DNA from 3 places in the Noviherbaspirillum sp. ST9 genome. Region 3 is predicted to be linked to each of the others. Evidence: riboswitches for the same ligand, from Rfam matches in the RefSeq annotation. Region 3 holds a riboswitch; each other region holds the start of a gene.
What was found. A riboswitch is a leader RNA that binds a small molecule or an ion and turns the genes downstream of it on or off. The one in region 3 is predicted to bind cyclic di-GMP.

Region 1 (2,254 bases), on a different contig from region 3:
CGCGCCGAACTGGAACAAGCCTATGTGCACGGACAGGTCGGCAACCAGTCCGAATTCGTCGAGCACACCAATATTGCGACCAGCAAGGCGCGTGACGAGGCCATCCGTGCTGCGAAGTCGGTGCGCGCCGGTACGTCTTCCGGCAGCTGATCCGCCATGCGGCTGTCCGTTGCCGCCTGAAGTCTGTCTCACCCATACCAGCCCAGTATGGGTTTGGCCCGCCCCTTCGCGCGGGCCTTTTTTCGCGCTCCATTCCCGACCACGACGCTTTGCTCCGCGTTCCATGCATTTCGTCGCATTCCCGTGGCGAAGCGCTGGCGCCGGAATTATCGTGAAGCCATCTTGACAAGGAGATGCGAAATGAAAGAAACCACGAAACAAAGCGGCACCAAGGGCTTCACCTTTCCGATGATCCTTATCCTGGCCGGACTGCTCATGTTCCTGACAAGAAACGGGCTGGTCGACCGCCAGCTGGTCCTGCAGCTGCTGCCGCTGATACCGGTTGCCATTGGCGGATCGCTGTTGGTCTCGCGCCTGCGCCGCAAGGCTGGCTAGGACCGGACATGGATACCGAGGTCGTCCTCTTCCTGCGCGATGAGGTTGCTGACGCGGCGCTTCAGGAGGCGCTCGCCGAGGCGTTCGGTGTTGCCCCGGATACCGCAGACAAGCCGCTCGTCGTCCGGTATGTCCAGGGCTTTGCCATCGGCGTCAGCCTTCCGTGCGAGGAAGGCTTGCATGCGGAAAAGGCTGCGGCCTTGCTATCGACGCGCCTGGACACGGCTGTCCTGCTCGAATCATGCGCTGGCACGCAATGGATTCTCTTCGCGCCAGGCGAGCGTGGTCCGCTTGATGTACAGGTGGTGGAATTGCGGCACGGACTGGACGTCCTCATGCCCTTGGTGGTGACGGCGGCGTCGCCTGGCGCGATTCACGCGTAAGCGCTATCGCCTCTGTCCGAAATATCGACCGCCGTTTTCCTGGTGCCGCCGCTCGGCGATCGCCCACAGCTTGCTGCCGCGCGTGTTACGGTCGTCGAACGCGCGCCTTTTTTCGGCAGCGCTCGCCTCATCCTCTTCCAGCGCTTCGGCAATATCCCGCTTCAGCGCCTCCCGGAACGCTCCCGAAGACAGGCACTTCGCATCCTTGCCCACCACGATCGTCATGGCATTGCCGCTGCGCGTGAAGCCGCACTCGGCGAACGCGATTGAAGGCAAAAGCATCAGGACGGCAAGGAGATGTCTAGGCATTGGCATTCCAAAAAAGGCAAGGCATGCCAAGGCGTGAAGCTTGACTTCGCTTCAGAAGGCGGCCCCGCTACCATGAGGGACGGTGTCCCTGTTAGGCCGGAAGCTTTGCGTCCCGGCCTTTCGACCGGTTTGCCCTGCGTGGATTGATACAGGAAGTATAGCAGCAAGCCGGATTTTTGTATCCGTACGGAAACTTTTTTGAAATTCGGGTGAATTTCCGCACGCCCTGCGCCATCCGGCGATTTTGTTTACCATTGAAAAGCACGAGTGTTCGAATTTCTCAATCAACCAAGAAATCCCATGACGACCCATCCCTTCGACCAGGCGCTTGCCCTGGAGGCGGAAAGCGACGACCTGTACCGCGGCACAACTTCCGAGCATTACTGGAACATGATCTCGCCGTTTGGCGGCACCACGGTCGCGACCCTGCTGCAAGCGATTCTGTCGCACCCGCGCAGGTTGGGCGACCCGCTGGCAATGACCGTCAACTTTGCGGGGCCGCTGCAGAAAGGGACATTCCGGATACGCGTGCATCCGGTACGAACCGGCCGCTCGACGCAGCACTGGCAGATGGACATTCGCCAGGGCGAAGATGCGGAACCGGCGATTACCGGCACCGCCGTGTTTGCGGTACGGCGCGATGCCTGGTCCGACACCGAATCGACGATGCCGGACGTGGCCGCACCGGAAGAGCGCGCGCGCTATGCATCACCGGCCAACGTGCCCTTCCTCCAGATGTACGACGTGCGCTATGTCGACCGCGATCCGCTTTCCGGAGGCCGCGAAAGCGACACGCAATGCTGGATCAGCGACGTGCCGCCGCGCGCGCTGGATTTCCCCTCGATTGCCGCGCATTGCGACACCTTCATTCCCCGCCTGTTCGTACGCAAGGGCGGTCCCACACCGATCTCGACCGTGACGCTGACGATCAACTTCCACGCGGACAGCGCCGCATTGCGGAAGGTGGAAGGCCACCATACCTTTGCAATGGCAAAAGCGAATGCCTT
Region 2 (2,254 bases), on a different contig from region 3:
TGCGGCGTTCGCGCATGCGTTCCATTTCGATCTGGAATTCAGCTTCGACCTCATCGGGAAACCGACGGCGTCGGCCCCAGAAAGTATGTTCAAGTTCTGTTTGGGGCGCGGAAGGTGTCTCGTTGATTTTGTTATCCATGAGGTAAGCGGCACCGGGGAAGTCCGACGTTTCAGCTTAACGTGCTCGCCATGCCCCGTCCAGTGCATGCATCAAGTCAAAACGGCTTCACGTAACGGGCGACGACCAGCGTCTCGGCCGATGCGTCAGCAAGGTTGTTGGAATTGCGGCGCACCATCAGTGTCATGCCAAAGGTCGCGCCGGCGCCGGCAGGCATCTGGTAATTCAGCTGGGCGCGCATTTCGCGGCCCACCGGAACCATCGAAAATACCAGGCGCTCGCGCGACGCGCCGTTTCCGCCCGATCGCGGCAGCATGTCCACCGCAAACCTGCCCGAATAGCTGCGCATCGGCTGCGATAGCGAAACACTGAGCCGGTCACCGCGCCTGACACGGTCGGCGGCAACCAGTGCGAAAGAGAAGGTGTTGGTGCGCGCCCGGGCGATGTCGTTCGCCAGGCTGTCGCTGCTGCGTGCGCCCGGCGTGATTCCATATGCAGCCTGCCCGGCGATGGCCATCTTGGGCGAGATCTGATAGGCGCCGGATACCTGCAGCGCGGTGGACGACGGCCAGGAGCCGGCATAGGCTGGCGATTCCCGTATCGGCAACACGGACACCGACAGCGCGGCGTTGCCGAAGGAACGTGAGACTTCAACCACGCCGGGGGAAGGCGCCAACATGGATTCCAGTGAAAGATACGGATTGGCGAGCAAGGCATCCTGTGGCGGCAACAGGCCGAGGACGGATGTGGAATGCCCCGATTCGGATTCGAAGGAAACGGCGATGTCGCCGGCTTCGGCCGCTCCAGGTAAATCTTCCCCGTGCGCCGGCGCGGCGAACGCCGCCAGCACAGCCAGTGCAAACGCACCGGAGGGGAATGGATGATCAGCCAACATATATCGCCTTTCTCCGACAGGTCCGACGGAAAAAGGGCGGCACTGCGCCCGCGGCGGCCCCGCTGACTTGCTGCGCCCGCAGTGAAGTCCGGAAGCTTTGCGTCACCGCCTCTCGGCGGTTTTGCCCTTACGTCATATTTCCATTTTGCATCGCGAATCGGGAAATGCAAATGAAAACGCAGCAGAATGCCTGGCGTAAAGTCGCCGGCCCACAACAAGCTGTCAGGGTGACAAGCAAGCCGCCGGAAAAAGTAGAAAAAAGGAAAGACGGATTGCCAATTTCATTCGCGGAGACGTTGCACGCGCGCGCCGTCCGGCGCGTGCTCTTCCAGCCACTCGCGCCAGACCGCAAGGAGCACGGCAACGATCACCGGGCCGACAAACATGCCGACCAGGCCGAATGCCCCCAGGCCGCCGAGCACGCCGAACAGCACCAGCAGGAAGGGAATCTGCGCGGCGCTGCTGATCACCAGCGGGCGGATCAGGTTGTCCACCCAGCTCACCACCAGCGCGCCCCACAAGAGCAGCCCGATGCCGGCCAGCGTCTCGCCCGTCATCAGCAGCCACAGCCCGAGCGAACCCCAGATGACGGGCGCGCCGAAGGGGATGAGCGCGACCAGCGCCGTAAACGCGCCCAGTAGCGCCGGTGCATGGATGCCCGCGCCCCAATAGCCAAGACCGGCGAGCGTGCCCTGCGCGAGTGCCGTCAGCACCAGTCCATACAGCACCGCCTTGGTGGTGGCGCCGATGGCTTCCAGGTAACCCTCGGCGCGCGCACCGACGAACCGGCGCAGCACACGTCGCACCTGACCGAGCAGGTTCTCGCCATCCCGGTAGACAAACAGCACCGTCAGTACGGCCAGCCCCATCTTGGCGGCATTGCGGCCGACGCCGCCGACCAGCTCAGCGACCTGTCCGAACCAGTTCTGCGCCAGTTGCAGCGCTTCCGTGCGCAAGGCAGCGGGATCACCCGCGATGCGGTCGAGGATCTGCTGCAGCCGCTCGCCGATCCAGGGAATGTCCTTGACGATGGAGGGCAGGCGTTGCGGGCCCTCGTTGATGTAACCCGACACGGCCTGGTAGGCCAGCACGAATTCATTCTGCAGCAGGCCGATCAGGCCGAGCAGCGGCAGGACGAATGCCGCGGTCAGGAGCAGCGTCATCAGCAGCGCACTCGACGTCGCCGCACCGCGCAATCCCCTGCGCAGGCGGGCATAGATCGGCCAGGTGGCATAGGCGAG
Region 3 (2,254 bases):
TCTCGGCAATCTCCTGCGCGAAACCGGGCGCGTCGAGGAAGCGGCGGCCTGCTTCCGCCGCGCAATCGAGAGCCGCCCCGACAATGCGGATCTCCACGCGCAGCTCGCTGCTGTCTTGCAGGAGCAGGGCAGCAGCGACGCGTTGCCTCAGGGCTCGTCGCCGGACGACGCCGCGTAAAACTTTCTCACGTCCCGCACATAGCGTCGCGTCTCGTTGAACGGCGGCACGCCGTTGTACTTGCGGACGTTGCCGGGGCCGGAATTGTAGGCGGCAAGCACCTCGTCGAAGGTCGCGTGCGTCCGCATCAGGTATTTCAGGTAAGCGGTGCCGGCGTGGATGTTCGTCTGCGGATCGAACAGCGCATGTGCGTTGACGACGCCGACGAACTTCGCCGTCCCCGGCGTGACTTGCATCAGTCCGCGCGCATTCTTCTTCGAGCGCGCCTTCGGGTTGTACCCGGATTCCTTCTGGATCACCGCATGGATCAGGCTCGGCGGAACGCCGTGACGCAGCGACGCATTGACGACCATGTGGTGGTAAGGCTTGGCGTCGCAGGAATGGCAGGTCGCGTTGTCGACGATATCCTGGATCGATTCGCTGTAATCCGGCGCGGGCAGCAGCGTGCGCGGCGATGCGGCGCGCCCTGCCTTGCGGAAGGCGCGCGGCTCGATACCAAACGTGCCCCACTCGGCGAGCACGTCCTGCGTGCGCACGCGCTTCTTGCGCGCCGACTCCGGTGCGACCTGGGTGGCGACTGCCTGCTGCTCGTTCTCGACGCCCGGGGCGGATTTGAAGGGCAAGGGTCCTGCACATGCGGCAAGCAATGCCGCGAAAAAAAGAGCGGACAACACCTTCACCGCCCTGGCTGTCACTGCCGCACGCGCCAGCAGGGAATTGCTGGCGTTCCCCCGCGCGGTTGCATTGTTGCTGCACATGGTTCCTCCGCTCGCGGCACGCAGATGTGCCGCATGGCCGGCATGCATTCGCGAAGGAAGTTGCTGGAGTGAAGAAAGCTGGAGGGCGGCAGGATGCGAGCGGACGGGTATCCACTCGGCAGCCCTGCTGTCATAGACATATGCCCTTAGACCAGAAGCTTTGCGTCCCCGCCTTTCGACGGGTTTGCCCTTATCGGAATGTTTGCTGCCGGAATCAGGATACGCCAATCATTTCCCAATAGAAAATGACTGAAGCATCTTGATACAAGTGCGAGGCAAATTCGCCACGAAACGATAGCGGCTTGACACGATCTACTGACACAAAGCCAACGTCTCCGGCACGATTGACTTGGTTCTGCCCGGGGGTGATACTAAATTGACATATCCAGGAGAAACTGTGGTCAAACGAATCGCCATTAATACCGGCGGGGGCGACGCGCCCGGCCTCAATGCTGTCATCCGTGCAACCGTGCTCGCCGCCATCAATCGGGGCTGGGAATGCTACGGCATCCGCGACGGCTTCAACGGCATCCTCAATCCCGACCGCTATGCTGACGGCGGCGTGTTCCGACTGACGCGCGATGGCGTGCGCGGCATCGCGCACCTGGGCGGCACGATCCTCGGGACGACCAACAAGGGCAATCCGCTGCACTATCCGGTGCAGATGCCGGACGGCACGACCAGGGACACGGACCGCTCCGGCGAGATCCTCGACTACTTCGCGAAGGAAAAACTCGACGCCTTGGTGGCCATCGGCGGCGACGGCTCGCTGACGATTGCGCATGCGTTGCACAAGATGGGCCTGCCGGTGGTCGGCGTGCCGAAGACCATCGACAACGATCTCGACAAGACCTTCACCACGTTCGGCTTCGACACGGCGGTGGCGTTTGCGACCGATTGCCTGGATCGCCTGCACAGCACGGCGGAGAGCCACCAGCGCGTGATGGTGGTGGAAGTGATGGGGCGCTACGCGGGATGGATCGCCCTGCATGCCGGCATTTCCGGCGGCGCCCACAGTATCCTGATCCCGGAAATTCCCTTCGACATCGAGAAGGTGGCGGAGAAAGTGCGCTGGCGCGACGGACTGGGCCGCATGTATTCGATTGTCGTCGTTGCCGAAGGTGCGGCCCCCGTGGAAGGCGGACGTGAAGTGGCCGAGGCGGCAGGCACCGGACATGCCGAACGCCTGGGCGGCATCGGCGAACGCGTTGCCCGCGCGCTGCAGGAGCGCACCGGCAAGGACGCGCGCGTCGTCGTACTCGGCCATCTGCTACGCGGCGGCAGCCCGACCTCCTTTGACCGCCTGGCTGCACTGCGC

Region 1: linked by a shared signal. The riboswitch ahead of ACNOHI_RS10510 (hypothetical protein) and the one ahead of ACNOHI_RS00085 (lytic transglycosylase domain-containing protein) in region 3 are both predicted to bind cyclic di-GMP.
Region 2: linked by a shared signal. The riboswitch ahead of ACNOHI_RS10655 (hypothetical protein) and the one ahead of ACNOHI_RS00085 (lytic transglycosylase domain-containing protein) in region 3 are both predicted to bind cyclic di-GMP.

What each region holds. Positions count from the first base shown of each region.
Region 1 covers NZ_JBLWFR010000004.1:293,628-295,881, reverse strand. The annotation lists gene ACNOHI_RS10525 (DUF4148 domain-containing protein) at 1-150, shown strand, start outside; gene ACNOHI_RS10520 (hypothetical protein) at 361-555, shown strand; gene ACNOHI_RS10515 (hypothetical protein) at 564-938, shown strand; gene ACNOHI_RS10510 (hypothetical protein) at 942-1,247, opposite strand; cyclic di-GMP riboswitch class I at 1,302-1,391, opposite strand; gene ACNOHI_RS10505 (acyl-CoA thioesterase) at 1,548-2,254, shown strand, end outside.
Region 2 covers NZ_JBLWFR010000004.1:326,114-328,367, reverse strand. The annotation lists gene ACNOHI_RS10660 (diguanylate cyclase domain-containing protein) at 1-139, opposite strand, end outside; gene ACNOHI_RS10655 (hypothetical protein) at 216-1,013, opposite strand; cyclic di-GMP riboswitch class I at 1,063-1,149, opposite strand; gene ACNOHI_RS10650 (AI-2E family transporter) at 1,295-2,254, opposite strand, start outside.
Region 3 covers NZ_JBLWFR010000001.1:22,043-24,296, reverse strand. The annotation lists gene ACNOHI_RS00090 (tetratricopeptide repeat protein) at 1-178, shown strand, start outside; gene ACNOHI_RS00085 (lytic transglycosylase domain-containing protein) at 148-936, opposite strand; cyclic di-GMP riboswitch class I at 1,051-1,135, opposite strand; gene ACNOHI_RS00080 (6-phosphofructokinase) at 1,334-2,254, shown strand, end outside.